DNA from 4 places in the Pseudomonas sp. P4_B4 genome. Region 4 is predicted to be linked to each of the others. Evidence: predicted binding sites of a transcription regulator. Region 4 holds the regulator's gene; each other region holds the start of a gene.

Region 1 (4,212 bases), on a different contig from region 4:
TCGACTTACGATTTGCGCAAAGCCGAGATTGAACGAGGGGCTGCGATCCGGGATCAGGTTGAGCGACTTGCGCACTGCGCCTGATTGTTGTCTTGGATTTATTGAACCCCACGCCGAAAGCGTGGGGTTTTTTATTCAGAATGCGTGAAGCATCTTCGCGGCTCTTTTCCACCAAGGCGCATTGATAGCAGGCCTGGGAGTAACCTGATCAGGCAAAAGCTGCGGCACATCCTGCAACCGAATCCACGGCTGGTTGTTCCAGTGCAGCAGGCTCAACGACATTTCCGGCCAGTTGAGCAGGCTCAGTTGCGGGCGTTCGGTTGTAGTGGGGTATTGGGCATCTCGCAGGGCGGGAACAACTTCGTGGGTGAGCCATTCGCGTAAGGCACGGTATTCGGGGCAGTAGTGATAGACCAGTAATGCGTAAACGCCGGATTCGCTGATCAGCAGGATGTTTTCGATGTGACCGTGGATGAGGGTTTTGGCTGTTTGGTATTGGTCGGGATCGAGTTTTCGGAGTTGGCGGTCGTTGAGGTAGATGCGTAGCAGTCGGCCTAGGTCGCGGCCGCTGAACCAGGGTTGGTTTTGTATTAGGAGGGCGTGGAGGTGGAGTTTGTGGCGGGTGAAGATGTGGGGGATTAGGTAGTTTTCTTCCATCGTGCAGTTCTCGGGGTCGAGTGAAGAGAAACTGCCTCTGATCGTCGCCAAACGAAAAGGGTGGCAGCTATGCGCGGGTTGGCGAACCGGTGACGCCCGAAAAACCGGCAGACCCTAAGGTCTCCCACGCACAGCTGCCATAACTCAAGAGGGGGAAAATTCCCTATTCGAATTTGGTCGTAGTGCGTCGGGGTTTTTCTAGGTCGCCAAACCCAGTGCTGAGCATTCAGCTGGGGATGAGCTTAGAGACCGGATACCTGGCGACGCAATCGGACGGCGGTGTGATGTTTGTAGGACGTTGCCGAGATTGTTGCGGGGCTGAAGATCAAAAGATCGCAGCCTTCCGCAGCTCCTACAGGTGAAGCGCAAGGTCGTTCCGACCTTCAATCGCGAGCAAGCTCGCTCCCACAGGGGGCTGCATTTCACATCAGAATTTATTCGGTCGGTGGATTCAGCTTCGCTTCAAGCTCCGCCACCTTCGCCTCAAGGCTCTCCAACCGCGCCCGGGTGCGTGCCAATACAACCATCTGGCTATCGAACTCTTCCCGACTCACCAGATCCAGTTTGCTGAAGCCACTTTGCAGCAACATTTTGAACTGGCTTTCGATTTCAGCTTTCGGCAGAGGTGTGTCGCCGCTGAAGAGGCGGGAGGCGGTGCCGGTGAGGGCGTCGAGGAAGTCTTTGGGCGCGAGCATGGGCAATGTCCTGGAAACAATGGCGGGCAGTGTATCACGCAGTGTCTATAGTCATTTCCGCAGGCGAAGGGTGCACGCTTTTCGCGCATGGGGACGGACGGCGTCGCACCGTTATTGTGCGTAACCCGGCGAGTGTTGTTGCGATATAGCGGACATCTGCCGGCAAAAGATTGAAAACTATGAGTTTTGTGGAGATGGCAAGCTTTCTGCTTAGATGCTGGTAACCCATGCACTGATGCAGTCGCTGTGACGAATGCAGTGCGCCAGGCGGAACGCGGGGAGTGTTTCGCAGGGAGCGGTTAGCTGGCGTCGAACGGGCAGGTAAGGCCGACGATGCGTTACAAAGCCAGGCACTGCGCTTAGACTTGAGTCGGGTTTGTTTTCCTGGGGCAAGTCCACCAATTCGGGAGAGAGTTTTCATGAAGCTAGTCACTGCCATCATCAAGCCGTTCAAGCTGGACGACGTACGCGAGTCGCTGTCCGAGATCGGCGTGCAGGGCATTACCGTCACTGAAGTCAAAGGCTTTGGTCGGCAGAAGGGTCACACCGAGCTGTATCGCGGCGCGGAATACGTGGTCGATTTCCTGCCCAAGGTGAAGATCGACGTCGCTATCGACGACAAGGATCTGGACCGGGTAATCGAGGCCATCACCAAGGCTGCCAACACCGGCAAGATCGGTGACGGCAAGATCTTCGTGGTCAATCTGGAACAGGCGATTCGCATCCGTACCGGCGAAACCGATACCGACGCAATCTAAGCCGCCACAAACCCAACGCCCCAGGAGAAAACAATATGACTCTGCGTAAATTCGCAGGGCTAGGAGCCCTGTTGTCCCTCGTAATGCCCAGCCTGGCCATGGCGGCAGACGAAGTGGCGGCCCCAGTCCTCAACTCCGGCGATACCGCCTGGATGATGACCTCGACAGCTCTTGTGCTGTTCATGACCATTCCCGGCCTTGCGCTGTTCTACGGCGGCATGGTCCGGTCGAAAAACATTCTTTCCGTGATGATGCAGTGCTTTGCCATTACCGGTCTGATCAGCATCCTGTGGGTCATTTATGGCTACAGCATCGCGTTCGACACCACGGGCATGGAGCAGGGCGTCATCAACTTCAACTCGTTCTTCGGCGGCATGGGTAAGGCATTCCTCGCCGGCATCACGCCAGCCAGCCTGACCGGGCCTGCGGCGCTGTTCCCTGAGGCGGTGTTCGTCACCTTCCAGATGACCTTCGCGATCATCACCCCGGCGTTGATCGTCGGCGCCTTCGCCGAGCGGATGAAGTTCTCTGCGATGCTGGTCTTCATGGGCGTGTGGTTCACCCTGGTATATGCGCCGATTGCGCACATGGTCTGGTCCGGTAACGGCGGCCTGTTGTGGGACTGGGGTGTTCTGGACTTCGCCGGCGGCACCGTGGTGCACATCAATGCCGGTGTGGCTGGTCTGGTTGCCTGCCTGGTGCTGGGCAAGCGCAAGGGCTTCCCGACCACGCCGATGGCGCCGCACAACCTCGGTTACACCCTGATGGGCGCGGCCATGCTGTGGGTCGGCTGGTTCGGTTTCAACGCCGGTTCCGCCGCTGCGGCCAACGGCACCGCCGGCATGGCGATGCTGGTAACTCAAATCGCTACCGCTGCTGCTGCGCTGGGCTGGATGTTTGCCGAGTGGATCACCCACGGCAAACCTAGTGCACTGGGCATTGCTTCGGGCGTGGTTGCTGGTCTGGTGGCAATCACCCCGGCTGCCGGCACCGTTGGCCCAATGGGCGCGCTGGTCATCGGTCTGGCGGCTGGTGTGGTGTGCTTCTTCTGCGCCACCACCCTGAAGCGCAAGCTCGGCTATGACGATTCCCTGGACGCCTTCGGTGTGCACGGTATCGGCGGTATCCTCGGCGCAATCCTGACCGGTGTGTTCGCTGCTCCGTCCCTGGGTGGCTTCGGCACCGTGACCGACATCGCCGCACAAGTGTGGATTCAGTGCAAAGGCGTAGGCTTCACGGTGATCTACTCCGCGATCGCCACATACATCATCCTCAAGGTGCTGGATGCGGTCATGGGCCTGCGTATCAACGAAGAAGAAGAAGCGGTCGGCATCGATCTGGCGCTACACAACGAACGCGGCTACAACTTGTAAGCAAGCGCATAAAAAACCTGCCCGGCTTGCCGGGCATTTTTTTGTCTGGAATTTGTCATTGAAGGCTGAGCTGAAAGGTTTTTTCCTACAGGTTTTACGATGTTTACGTCGGGTGTTTTTGTGCGGTCAAAGGCTTACAGGATTGAAGGAATATTAGGGCCTTTGTTTTTTCCCAGAGCGCGCTAGAATGCGCCCCGAACGTGCGGAGAACTGTATGTGGCAACAGACTCTGATTACCTTGCGGGCGAGGCCCCGGGGCTTTCATCTGGTAACGGACGAGTTACTCGCCGGCCTGCCTGAACTCAAGGCGTGTCGGGTCGGTCTGTTGCATTTGTGGCTGCAGCATACCTCGGCGTCGTTGACCATCAACGAGAACGCCGATCCGGCGGTACGTCGCGACTTCGAACGATTTTTCAATCGTCTGATCCCACAAGGAACAGACGGCTATGAGCATAACGACGAAGGCCTGGACGACCTCCCGGCGCACTTCAAGGCCAGCGTGCTTGGCTGTCAGCTCAGTTTGCCGATTGCGGCAGGCCGGTTGGCGTTGGGGACCTGGCAAGGCGTTTATCTGGGCGAGCACCGTGATCATGGCGGTGCCCGTAAAGTCCTCGCCACCGTACACGGTGAAGAGGCATAGCCGCTGGTCAGCAGCGGCTGTTGATTTTTTTCCGGCAGCCTTCGACAGAGGGCAAAGCTGGGCTATAACTAATCTGCTTTTCGCAAGTC
Region 2 (4,212 bases), on a different contig from region 4:
ATGCAGGATGTTGCCGAACGGATCAAGTTGCGCCCGCACCGGACGCGGCAGGTCGAGCTGCCAGCTAAGTACGTGCTGGCGTTCGCTGTCGTGGGGAGTCAGGCGCAGATACTGGATGCTCGCCCGCACCTTGTCTTCGTAGTGATAGGTGGTCTCGTGGCTAATGGAAAGTCTCATGCGGCCTCCAGATAAGAACTGTGAATCGCGTTACCCAACTGGCGCACCAGCGGGATGAACTCGGTGAGCCAGGCGTGCAGGCCTTCTTCGAGAATTTCTTGGATGCCGGTGTAGCGCAGGCGTGCGTCCATTTCTGCCGCCAGGCGTTGTGCGGGACGCCCATTGGCCCCCGGTAATTGCGCGAGGATCAGGTCGATTTCTTCGGTGCAGGCACGCAGGGATCGCGGTACATCGGCCCGCAGCAACAGCAATTCCGCCACATGCCGGGCACCAGGGGCGTCGCGGTAGATTTCCGTGTAGGCCTCGAACGACGACAACGCCCGCAACAACGCGCTCCATTGGTAATACGCGTGAGCGGTGCCATCGCTGACCGCTTCGGCCTGATCGCCGGCCATTTCGTAGCGGGCATCGAGCAGGCGCAAGGTGTTGTCCGCCCGTTCGATAAAGGTCCCCAGACGAATGAAACGAAACGCATCGTTACGCATGATGGTGCCGTAGGACGCGCCCCGGAACAGGTGGGAACGCTCCTTGATCCACTCGCAGAAACGGCTCATGCCGTAGCGACTGAGGCCCTGTTCGGCGATGCCGCGAATTTCCAGCCAGGTGGCGTTGATGTTTTCCCACATGTCGGCGGTGATGCGCCCACGCACCGCATGGGCGCTGGCCCGTGCGGCACCGAGGCAGCTGTAGATGCTCGCCGGGTTGGCCGCATCCAGGGCGAAGAAATGCAGCAGCCGCTCGGCATGCAGTTCGCCATGGCGCTCCAGGTAATCGTCCAGGGTGCCGGTGATCAACAGCGGCATGGCCAGTTCGTGCAAACCGTCGCCACGACCGTCTTGCGGCATCAGCGACAGCGAATAGCTGATGTCGAGCATCCGCGCGAGGTTTTCCGCCCGCTCCAGGTAACGCGACATCCAATACAAATCCGAGGCAGTTCTACTTAACATGACAGGCTTCCTTTAATCCTCGACCACCCAGGTGTCCTTGGTTCCGCCGCCCTGAGAGGAATTGACCACCAGGGAGCCTTCGCGCAGGGCGACGCGGGTCAGGCCGCCGGGCACGACCCGGGTTTCACGGCCTGACAATACAAACGGACGCAGATCGATATGGCGCGGTGCGATACCGTTTTCGACAAAGGTCGGACAGGTCGACAGCGACAGCGTCGGTTGCGCGATATACGCATGGGGCTTGGCGATGATCCGCGCGCGGAAGGCTTCGATTTCCGCCGCCGTCGCCGCCGGCCCCACCAGCATTCCGTACCCGCCGGAGCCTTGGGTTTCCTTGACCACCAGTTCTGGAAGATTAGCCAGCACGTGGGACAGCTCAGACGGATTACGGCATTGCCACGTAGGAACGTTCTTCAGGATCGGCTCTTCATCCAGATAGAAACGGATCATGTCGGTAACGAACGGATACACCGACTTGTCGTCCGCCACCCCCGTGCCGATGGCATTGGCCAGCACCACGTTGCCGGAACGGTAGGACGACAACAGCCCCGGCACGCCGAGCATCGATTCCGGGTTGAACGCCAGCGGGTCGAGGAACGCATCGTCAAGGCGACGATAAATCACGTCGACCGCTTTCGGCCCGTCGGTGGTGCGCATGTAGACCTTGTCGTCACGTACGAACAGGTCCGCGCCCTCCACCAACTCCACACCCATTTCCCGCGCCAGGAACGCATGTTCGAAGAACGCACTGTTGAAGCGCCCCGGCGTCAGCACCACCACGCTCGGATTATCGATCGGGCTTGAGCTTTTCAGGGTGTCGAGCAACAGGTTCGGGTAGTGGTCGATGGGGGCAATGCGTTGCGCCGCGAACAACTCGGGGAACAGACGCATCATCATCTTGCGGTCTTCGAGCATGTAGCTGACGCCGCTCGGTGTTCGCAGATTGTCTTCGAGCACGTAGTAGGTGCCATCGCCGTCGCGCACCAAGTCGACGCCGGAGATGTGCGAATAGATATCGCGGTGCAGATCCAGGCCCTGCATCGCCAACTGGTACTGCTCGTTGGCCAGCACCTGCTCGGCCGGAATGATGCCGGCCTTGATGATGCGCTGCTCGTGGTAAAGGTCGGCGAGGAACATGTTCAACGCCTTGACCCGCTGGATGCAGCCGCGCTCGACAATCCGCCATTCGCTGGCGGGGATACTGCGGGGGATGGTGTCGAAGGGAATCAGGCGCTCTGTCCCCTGCTCATCACCGTAGAGCGTGAAAGTAATCCCGGCGCGATGAAACAGCAGATCGGCCTCGCGTCGCCGTTGTGCCAAAAGCTCGTCAGGCGTTTCGGCCAGCCAACGGGCAAACTCCCGATAATGCGGGCGGACCTGGCCGCCGGCATCGTACATCTCATCAAAATATGTGCGGATCATGCCGTACTCCTTGTCACCCGGACGTCCAGACCTTCGCAAGGCCCGTGCCATCGGCATAAACGCTTAGATTTCAATCGGTTGGATAATCAAGACGCACGCACCGCACCAATCCTGTGCGGTAAATGCCCCAACCTGATCGCCCCCGCTTCATTGCAAGGCGTGGTAGTCGCCTATCACCAGCATAGTCAGAGTTGATTTCACTGCCCGGCAGTCGCTGGGGATAATTCATGCATTCGCTGGAAAACCTGCCGATCTCCCCCTTATAGCCGCCTGCCCAGGCGGCTTTTTTTCCTTTCTGCAACGTGTTGAAACGAAAACGGCCAACCCGAAGGTCAGCCGTCATTGCTGGTTGTCACTGTTCATAAGGTTATGCGAGTCGCCCTCGTACCTCCTGTTTCACACCCCAGCCTTCGATGATGCCACCCAACGGCTCGACCACTGCTTCGAAACCCTGTTCGAAGTCGCCGATGTCGTCGTAGGTGGCATACATGACCTTGCACAACTCCAGCGCCCAGGCGCCATCGTCGCGCACACTGACTTGTGCATCCAGGGATTCACCACGGTGGAAATGACCTGCCGCCCTGCGTGCCCGCTCCTCGTCCGGGAAAATGGCGTAGAACTCGATGGGATGAAACCGCGAAAAGTCAAAACCGCCTTCTTTCATGCGGCGCAACACGCTGCTGCTGATGTCTTCTTGATAGGCTGTGCTCATGAAACGTCCTCCTCAAAACGATGGATAGACTTTCCGTACTCCCTCACCCGCAACCGAACAGCGCGAGCGACGGCAACCGATGTGCCGGCGGGAAACAAGCATGGAGCTGACAAGACCAGACCTTAGCGATTCATTCGCTGATCTCGCTTGCAGAGTAGCCTCAAGGTAGAGCCTCTGCCAAGGCCTGGATGTGAATGCGACAGGTGCCGTTCAGATTGGAGTAATGCCGAGGATTTGAATGCTGTTCTGGGACTTGAGCTCTTTGACGCATGCATCAGTGGTCCGCCCTTCCAGATCGTTCAGATCCAGTTCGGCAGCGACAGGAAGAAGCCGGGCCTTGATGAGCTTGGCGGCACGCTCGTAGTCCGGGCGCTCGGGGCACTCAAAGACTTCGTTGATGGTTTCGCCATGATCATCCACGAAAGTGACTTTCCACTTTTGCATTGGTGCCTCCTCGATAAAACCCATGGATGGGCTTACCTCTATCTCGACCTTGTTAGCTGGCTAATTGTTCCGCCGAATTACATAGGTCGGTGCATGTAATCAAAGACTCACAACACCCACTGCCACTGCGTCGAGCGCAATCCATGTAGGAGCGAGCAGGCTCGCTCCTACAGGGTTTTAGTCGTTGCTTGGCTTGTTCACCGCCTGCAACACGTATTGTGGCAAGGCGAAGGCGCCGATGTGGATTTCAGGATTGTAGTAACGGGTGACGATGCCGCTGCCCGTGAAGCGCTGTTGCAGGGTTTCGCGGGACAACTTGCGATAAGCGGTATTGCTGGCGCCCCAGGCGAAGGTCATCGAACCGCCGATGTAGGTCGGCACGGCGGCCTGGTAGAAGTGCCAGTCCGGAAACAGGCTGCGCAGGCGACCGGCGGTGGTCTTCACTTCTTCGATCTGCATGAACGGCGTGCCGTTCTGGGTCACCAGGATGCCGCCTTCGTTCAGGCAGCG
Region 3 (4,212 bases), on a different contig from region 4:
CGATACTGTGTGTGCCCGAGGAGATGTCGGGTTTCATTGTCGGAAGTTGCCCACAAAAAAGGCCTCCCGAAGGAGGCCTCTTTTTGTCACGCCGCGTGTTGCGGCGCTACCGGATCAGCAGCTGTAGTACAGCTCGTATTCCAGTGGGTGTACGAAGGTACGTACCTTGATTTCTTCTTCGCTTTTCAGGGCGATGTAAGCGTCGATGAAGTCGTCGCTGAAAACGCCGCCTTTGGTCAGGAACGCACGACCTTTGTCCAGCTCTTCCAGGGCTTCTTTCAGGCTGCCGCAAACTTGTGGGATCTCTTTGGCCTCTTCAGGCGGCAGGTCGTACAGGTTTTTGTCAGCTGCGTCGCCAGGGTGGATCTTGTTCTGGATGCCGTCCAGGCCAGCCATCAGCAGTGCGGCGAAGCACAGGTACGGGTTGGCAGCCGGATCCGGGAAGCGTGCTTCGATACGGCGGGCTTTCGGGCTCGACACGTAAGGAATACGGATCGAAGCGGAGCGGTTGCGAGCCGAGTAGGCCAGCATCACTGGAGCTTCGAAGCCTGGAACCAGACGCTTGTAGGAGTTGGTGGCCGGGTTGGTGAAGCCGTTCAGGGCCTTACCGTGCTTGATGATGCCGCCGATGAAGTACAGAGCGGTATCGGACAGACCGGCATAGCCTTCGCCTGCGAAGGTGTTCTTGCCATCTTTCCAGATGGACATGTGTACGTGCATACCCGAGCCGTTGTCGCCGTACAGAGGCTTAGGCATGAAGGTCGCGGTGCGGCCGTAGGCATCGGCAACGTTGTGCACGACGTACTTCAGGGTTTGGGTTTCGTCGGCTTTCTTCACCAGGGTGTTGAACTTGACGCCGATTTCGTTCTGGCCGGCAGTCGCCACTTCGTGGTGGTGAACTTCGACGGTCAGGCCCATTTCTTCCAGCGCGTTGCACATGGAGGTACGGATTTCGTGGTCGTGGTCGAACGGTGGAACCGGGAAGTAACCGCCTTTGACGCCTGGGCGGTGGCCTTTGTTGCCGCCTTCGATGTCCTGGTCGGACATCCACGAACCTTGTTCAGAGTAGATCTTGAACATGGAGCCGGAAATGTCGGACTTGAACTTGACCTGGTCGAAGATGAAGAACTCTGGCTCTGGACCGGCGTACACAGTGTCACCGATAGCGGTGGCTTTCAGGTGCTCTTCGGCGCGCTTGGCGATCGCACGTGGGTCGCGATCGTAGCCTTGCATGCTCGAAGGCTCGATGATGTCGCAGACCAGGATCAGGGTCGGTTCTTCGGTGAACGGATCCAGGACAGCGGTGGAGTCGTCCGGCATCAGGATCATGTCGGAGGCTTCGATGCCTTTCCAGCCAGCGATGGAGGAACCGTCGAACATTTTGCCGACTTCGAAGAAGTCGTCATCCAGCGCATCGCGAGCCGGCATGGTCACGTGGTGCTGAGTGCCTTTGGTGTCCGTGAAGCGCAGATCAATCCACTTGACGTCATGATCTTTGATGAGTTGAACCGACTTCGACATAGTGTCCTCCGGGTGGCTTCGGGCTAGTAATGGATGCCCTTAAATGTGGGTGATGCCGGCGCGAATACTCTGCCAAGGCAACCTGCCTCACAAGGGAGCAAATTGCATGCCAGTGCCCCACCATGGGTTTTTTGCCCCAATTTCACGCCTGTCAGGCGGAAAAGTACCTTAAAGCGGAAAATCACGCCCTACAATGTAGCGCTTATTTCAATAAATGACCTGTTTTGGTGCGCGCAAAACCTTCTGCACATTAACTGGTTAAACCTTGAGCAATTTCCGCTATAATCCGCGCCCCCCTTTTTCGGCAGGCCATGCGCGCGCTGTTTCCATGAAATTAATCGTAAAAGTCTTCCCCGAGATCACCATCAAGAGCCGCCCGGTACGGATGCGTTTCATCCGTCAATTGGCCAAGAACATCCGTGCCGTGCTCCGCGATCTGGACCCGGCCGTGGTGGTGAACGGCGTGTGGGACAACCTCGAGCTGGAAACCCGCGTCAGCGACCCCAAGGCCTTGAAGGAGATGGGCGAGCGCCTGAGCTGCATGCCGGGCATCGCGCATTTCCTGCAGATTGATGAATACCCGCTGGGCGATTTCGACGACATCGTTGAAAAGTGCAAGCAGCACTACGGTGATGCACTGGCCGGGAAGATCTTCTCGGTGCGTTGCAAGCGCGCCGGCAAGCACCCATTTAGCTCGATAGATATTGAAAAATATGTCGGCAGCCAGTTGCGCCGTCAGTGCGGTGCCGCCGGGATCGACCTGAAAAAACCGGAAATCGAAGTCCGGATCGAAGTTCGCGACCAACGGTTGTTCGTGATCCACAGCCAGCACAACGGCATCGGCGGATATCCGTTGGGCGCACTGGAACAGACCCTGGTGCTGATGTCCGGTGGCTTCGACTCCACCGTGGCGGCCTACCAGATCATGCGCCGAGGCCTGATGGCGCACTTCTGCTTCTTCAATCTGGGCGGACGTGCCCACGAACTGGGCGTCATGGAAGTCGCGCATTTCATCTGGAAGAAGTACGGCAGCTCCCAACGCGTGCTATTTGTCAGTGTGCCGTTTGAAGAAGTGTTGGGCGAAATTCTCGGCAAAGTCGATAACAGTCATATGGGCGTAGTATTGAAGCGTATGATGTTGCGCGCTTCCTCCCAAATTGCCGATCGACTGCACATTGAGGCGCTGGTCACTGGTGAGGCGATCTCCCAGGTGTCGAGCCAGACGTTGCCGAACCTGTCAGTGATCGATTGCGTGACCGACAAGCTGGTGTTGCGTCCGCTGATCGCCAGCCACAAGCAGGACATCATCGACCTGGCCAACGAAATCGGCACCGCCGATTTCGCCCGGCACATGCCGGAGTACTGCGGCGTCATCTCGGTCAATCCGAAGACAGCAGCCAAGCGCTATCGCGTCGAGCATGAAGAGAAAGAATTCGATATGGCGGTACTCGAGCGTGCGCTCGAAAACGCCAAACTGGTGCCGATCGATCGCGTGATCGATGAACTGGGCCAGGACTTGCAGATTGAAGAAGTCAGCGAAGCGCTGGCCGGTCAGATCGTCATCGACATCCGTCACCCGGATGCCGCTGAAGACGACCCGCTGGACCTCGCTGGCATCGAGGTACAAACGATGCCGTTTTATGCAGTGAACGCTCGTTTCAAGGAACTGGACCCTACTCGCCAGTACCTGCTGTATTGCGACAAAGGCGTGATGAGTCGCCTGCATGCCCACCATTTGCTCAGTGAGGGGCATGCCAATGTGCGCGTTTATCGACCGAGCTAAGTGCCCGGGGCTGTTTGCCTGTGGCCTGCGTCACCGGCCCCCCGATGCCACCGTCAAGCTGTAACGGCTTTCACGGACGCTACTGTTAATCGCTGCCAAGACTTGTCAGCACACCGAATCCTCTGATCGAGATACACAAGTGATCGAAAATCTACGCAACATCGCCATCATTGCCCACGTTGACCATGGTAAGACCACCCTGGTAGACAAACTCCTGCGTCAATCCGGCACCCTGGAGCGCAACGAGCTCAACGACGAGCGCGTGATGGACTCCAACGACCAGGAAAAAGAGCGCGGTATTACCATTCTGGCGAAAAACACCGCCATCAACTGGAACGGCTACCACATCAACATCGTGGACACCCCGGGCCACGCCGACTTCGGCGGCGAAGTTGAACGTGTAATGTCGATGGTCGACTCCGTTCTGCTGCTGGTTGACGCTCAAGACGGCCCTATGCCGCAAACCCGTTTCGTGACCAAGAAGGCTTTCGAAGCCGGCCTGCGTCCAATCGTGGTCATCAACAAGGTTGACCGTCCAGGCGCGCGTCCGGACTGGGTTCTGGACCAGATCTTCGACCTGTTCGACAACCTGGGTGCCACCGAAGAACAGCTGGACTTCAAAGTCGTCTACGCCTCGGCCCTGAACGGTATTGCCGGTCTGGACCACACTGAAATGGCTGAAGACATGACCCCGCTGTACCAGTCGATCGTCGACAACGTACCAGCGCCGAAAGTCGACCGTGACGGTCCGTTCCAGATGCAGATCTCCGCACTGGACTACAACAGCTTCCTGGGTGTGATCGGCGTTGGCCGTATCGCTCGCGGTCGCGTCAAGCCGAACACTCCGGTCGTGGCTATCGACGCTGACGGCAAGAAGCGCAACGGTCGTATCCTGAAGCTGATGGGTC
Region 4 (4,212 bases):
CGTAAGAGGACAGTATGAGGCTCGTTAAAACCCTCCCGATTTTGCTCAGTCTGGGCGCAGCACTGGGAAGCGTGAGCGCCTGGGCTCTGCCGGAAGATCAACAGCAGCCTATCCGCATTCAGGCCGACGATGCCCAACTGGACGACAAGCAAGGTATTGCTACCTATAAGGGTGACGTGATCATCACCCAAGGCTCGATGAAGGTGACAGGCAACACCGTTACCATCACCCGCACCCCGACCGGCGACATCGACGTAGTGACCTCGGTGGGCAACCTGGCGTACTTCGAGCAATTGCAAACAGCTGGCGATACCAAGCCTGTTCAGGGCTGGGGCGTAACGATCCAGTATCACGCCGCGCAAAACCGCGTCGTACTGATCGACAAGGCCAAAGTTGTCGACAAGGACAACAACGTCACCCAGGGCGAAAAAATCGTCTACGACACGGTCAAGAAGCTCGCCAGCGCCGGTCGCGCCACGGGCAGCAAGATCACCGAGGCGCGTCCGCGCATCGACATGGTGATCCAGCCGAAAAAGAAAACCGACGAGCAAAAGGCCCAGTAATGGCAACTCTGAAAGCTCAGCATCTGGCCAAGAGCTACAAGAGCCGCCAGGTCGTGCGCGACGTCAGCCTGTCCATCGACAGCGGTCAGATTGTCGGTCTGCTTGGCCCGAACGGCGCCGGCAAGACCACCTGCTTCTACATGATCGTCGGCCTGGTACAGGCCGAGCAGGGCCGCGTCCTGATCGATGACCTGGACGTCAGCCACCAGCCGATGCATGGCCGCGCAAAGGCCGGTATCGGCTACCTGCCGCAAGAAGCATCGATCTTCCGCAAACTGTCGGTGGCCGACAACATCATGGCCATCCTCGAGACCCGTAAGGAACTCGACAAGGCCGGTCGTCGCAAGGAGCTGGAAAGCCTGCTGCAGGAATTCCACATCAGCCACATCCGCGACAACCTCGGCATGAGCCTGTCCGGTGGCGAGCGCCGTCGCGTGGAAATCGCCCGCGCCCTGGCCACCAACCCGAAATTCATCCTCCTCGACGAACCCTTCGCCGGCGTGGACCCGATTTCGGTCGGCGACATCAAGCAAATCATTCACCACCTCAAGGCCAAGGGCATTGGCGTGCTGATCACCGACCACAACGTCCGTGAAACCCTGGATATCTGTGAAACCGCCTATATCGTCAACGACGGCCAACTGATCGCCGAAGGCGACGCTGAAACCATCCTGGCTAACGACCTGGTGAAGGAAGTGTACCTGGGCCACGAATTCCGCCTGTAAGACACCGAGGTGCCAGAGCAGTCGACGAGCGCTTATCTCGATAAAAAATCAACTCTTTTTTATTGTTACAGCGCTCTAGGCAAACACGACGCTTCAAAGATGTTCGGGAGCCAGCCGGAGCAACCTGTCAACAAAACTTTGCAGGTTTTTATTGTTACAACGCTCTAGGCAAACACTTCAGTTTCGGGCATATAATTTGCTTATGATTGGCGCCCCGGCGCCCTGTAGTGGATGGCGCATGTGCGCCGGCGAATAAGGTGTTAAGCCCCTGCCATGAAACCATCGCTAGTCTTGAGAATGGGCCAGCAGCTGACGATGACACCGCAGCTGCAACAGGCCATCCGCCTGCTCCAATTGTCGACCCTGGACCTGCAACAGGAAATCCAGGAGGCCCTGGAGTCCAATCCGATGCTCGAACGCCAGGAAGAAGGCGACGACTTCGACAATTCCGACCCCTTGGCCGACAACGCCGAACAAAAGCCCAACACTGAAATCCAGGAGCCCTCCTACCAGGAAAGCGCTCCGACGGTTGATAACCTCGATGAAGGTGACTGGAACGAGCGCATCCCCAACGAACTCCCCGTCGACACCGCGTGGGAGGACGTTTACCAGACCAGCGCCAGCAGCCTGCCCAGCAATGATGATGACGAGTGGGACTTCACCACCCGCACCTCGGCCGGCGAAAGCCTGCAGAGCCACTTGCTGTGGCAACTGAACCTGGCCCCGATGTCCGACACCGATCGCCTGATCGCCGTGACCCTGATCGACTGCATCAACAATCAGGGCTACCTGGACGAAACCCTCGAGGAAATCCTCGAAGCCTTCGACCCGGAACTGGACATCGAACTGGACGAAATCGAAGCCGTCCTGCACCGCATCCAGCAATTCGAGCCCGCCGGCATCGGCGCCCGCAACCTGGGTGAATGCCTGCTGCTGCAATTGCGTCAGTTGCCAGCCAAGACACCTTGGCTGGCCGAGGCCAAGCGCCTGGTCACTGATTACATCGACCTGCTTGGCAGCCGCGACTACAGCCAGTTGATGCGTCGCATGAAGCTCAAGGAAGATGAACTGCGCCAGGTCATCGAGCTGGTCCAGAGCCTCAACCCGCGCCCGGGCTCGCAGATCGAGTCCACCGAAGCCGAGTACGTCGTTCCTGACGTTATCGTGCGCAAGGACAACGAGCGCTGGCTGGTGGAGCTGAATCAGGAGTCGGTGCCACGGCTGCGGGTCAACGCCCAGTACGCCGGTTTCGTGCGCCGCGCCGACACCAGCGCCGACAACACCTTCATGCGCAATCAGTTGCAGGAAGCCCGCTGGTTCATCAAGAGCCTGCAAAGCCGCAATGAAACCCTGATGAAGGTTGCCACCCAGATTGTCGAGCATCAACGCGGCTTTCTGGAGTACGGCGACGAAGCCATGAAGCCGCTGGTCCTGCATGACATCGCCGAAGCGGTCGGCATGCATGAGTCGACGATTTCACGGGTGACCACCCAGAAGTTCATGCACACCCCCCGGGGCATTTATGAACTGAAGTACTTTTTCTCCAGTCACGTAAGCACCTCCGAAGGCGGCGAATGCTCGTCCACGGCGATCCGGGCGATCATCAAAAAACTGGTTGCCGCGGAAAATCAGAAAAAGCCGTTGAGTGACAGCAAGATCGCTGGTTTACTGGAGGCACAAGGCATTCAGGTGGCTCGCCGCACCGTCGCCAAGTACCGCGAATCCCTCGGGATCGCGCCTTCGAGCGAACGCAAGCGGTTGATGTAGAGCCACGCCACAGCGTTCCAGTGGTAGATCATCTGATCTACCGCTTTATGCACTGGCAACGAAGGAGAAGCTGTATGCAAGTCAACATCAGTGGACACCAACTGGAAGTGACCGAACCTCTTCGCACCTACATCGGCGAAAAACTCGAACGATTGGAGCGACATTTCGACAAGATCACTAATGTGCAGGTCACGATGACCGTCGAAAAACTGAAGCAGAAAATCGAAGCCACGCTGCATATTCCCGGGAATGAAGTGGTCGCCAACGCGGAACATACCGATATGTACGCCGCGATCGACGCACTCACCGACAAGCTGGATAAACAACTCAAAAAGCATAAGGAAAAGACCCAGAGCCTCCTCCAGGGCGCAACCGGTCGTTAACACTCCCAACCCATGATCCGACTTGAAAGTATCCTGACCCCCGGCCGTTCCCTGGTGAACGTGCCGGGAGGCAGTAAAAAGAAAGCCCTCGAACAAATTGCCAATCTGATCGCCCGCGAAGTGCCGGCCCTGGAGATGCAAGATGTCTTCGAGGCACTGATTGCCCGTGAAAAACTCGGCTCCACCGGTTTTGGCAATGGCATCGCTATTCCACATTGCCGTCTCAAGGGCTGCGTTTCGCCCATCAGTGCATTGATGCACCTGGACGCCCCTATCGATTTCGACGCCATCGACGGCGCGCCGGTTGACCTGCTGTTCGTACTGCTGGTCCCGGAAGCCGCCACCGATGCGCACCTTGAGCTGCTGCGACAGATCGCCAGCATGCTCGACCGCAAGGAAGTACGTGAAAAACTGCGTAGTGCTGCAAGCAACGAAGCCCTGTATCAGGTTGTCCTGAACGAGCAAAACGGTCAGTAATCATGCGCTTGATCATCGTCAGTGGCCGTTCCGGCTCAGGTAAAAGTACCGCCCTCAACGTTCTTGAGGACAACGGCTACTACTGTATCGACAACCTGCCTGCCGGCCTGCTGCCGGAGCTGGCCGAACGCGCCCTGGTTCATACCGAGCTGTTACAGCCGCTGGTCGCCGTTTCCATTGACGCGCGCAACCTGCCCAGCCACCTGTCACGCTTCCCCGACCTGCTCGAAGAGGTCCGCAACCGCCACATCCAGTGCGATGTGCTGTACCTGGACGCCGACGAAGAAACCCTGCTCA

Evidence for each region. Region 4 encodes sigma-54, which starts transcription at its own class of promoters, with help from an activator protein. Its sites were predicted from a motif close to ANTGGCATNNANNTTGCTNT; they were not measured.
Region 1: the regulator sigma-54 is predicted to act here: its motif matches at 1,546-1,565, upstream of glnK (P-II family nitrogen regulator).
Region 2: the regulator sigma-54 is predicted to act here: its motif matches at 2,579-2,598, upstream of AC1DVE_RS22965 (circularly permuted type 2 ATP-grasp protein).
Region 3: the regulator sigma-54 is predicted to act here: its motif matches at 1,616-1,635, upstream of glnA (type I glutamate--ammonia ligase).

The regions. Positions count from the first base shown of each region.
Region 1 is NZ_JBFUHS010000001.1:177,497-181,708, reverse strand. It holds gene AC1DVE_RS00910 (HigA family addiction module antitoxin) at 1-84, shown strand, start outside; gene AC1DVE_RS00905 (BRO-N domain-containing protein) at 136-657, opposite strand; gene AC1DVE_RS00900 (accessory factor UbiK family protein) at 1,092-1,352, opposite strand; gene glnK (P-II family nitrogen regulator) at 1,772-2,110, shown strand; gene AC1DVE_RS00890 (ammonium transporter) at 2,146-3,483, shown strand; gene AC1DVE_RS00885 (secondary thiamine-phosphate synthase enzyme YjbQ) at 3,698-4,123, shown strand.
Region 2 is NZ_JBFUHS010000024.1:85,864-90,075, forward strand. It holds gene AC1DVE_RS22955 (transglutaminase family protein) at 1-177, opposite strand, end outside; gene AC1DVE_RS22960 (alpha-E domain-containing protein) at 174-1,124, opposite strand; gene AC1DVE_RS22965 (circularly permuted type 2 ATP-grasp protein) at 1,137-2,546, opposite strand; gene AC1DVE_RS22970 (ribonuclease E inhibitor RraB) at 2,914-3,258, opposite strand; gene AC1DVE_RS22975 (hypothetical protein) at 3,469-3,702, opposite strand; gene speE (polyamine aminopropyltransferase) at 3,880-4,212, opposite strand, start outside.
Region 3 is NZ_JBFUHS010000007.1:207,098-211,309, forward strand. It holds gene glnA (type I glutamate--ammonia ligase) at 115-1,521, opposite strand; gene thiI (tRNA uracil 4-sulfurtransferase ThiI) at 1,850-3,304, shown strand; gene typA (translational GTPase TypA) at 3,444-4,212, shown strand, end outside.
Region 4 is NZ_JBFUHS010000012.1:140,196-144,407, forward strand. It holds gene lptC (LPS export ABC transporter periplasmic protein LptC) at 1-28, shown strand, start outside; gene lptA (lipopolysaccharide transport periplasmic protein LptA) at 15-563, shown strand; gene lptB (LPS export ABC transporter ATP-binding protein) at 563-1,288, shown strand; gene AC1DVE_RS15160 (RNA polymerase factor sigma-54) at 1,562-3,055, shown strand; gene hpf (ribosome hibernation-promoting factor, HPF/YfiA family) at 3,130-3,438, shown strand; gene ptsN (PTS IIA-like nitrogen regulatory protein PtsN) at 3,451-3,915, shown strand; gene rapZ (RNase adapter RapZ) at 3,918-4,212, shown strand, end outside.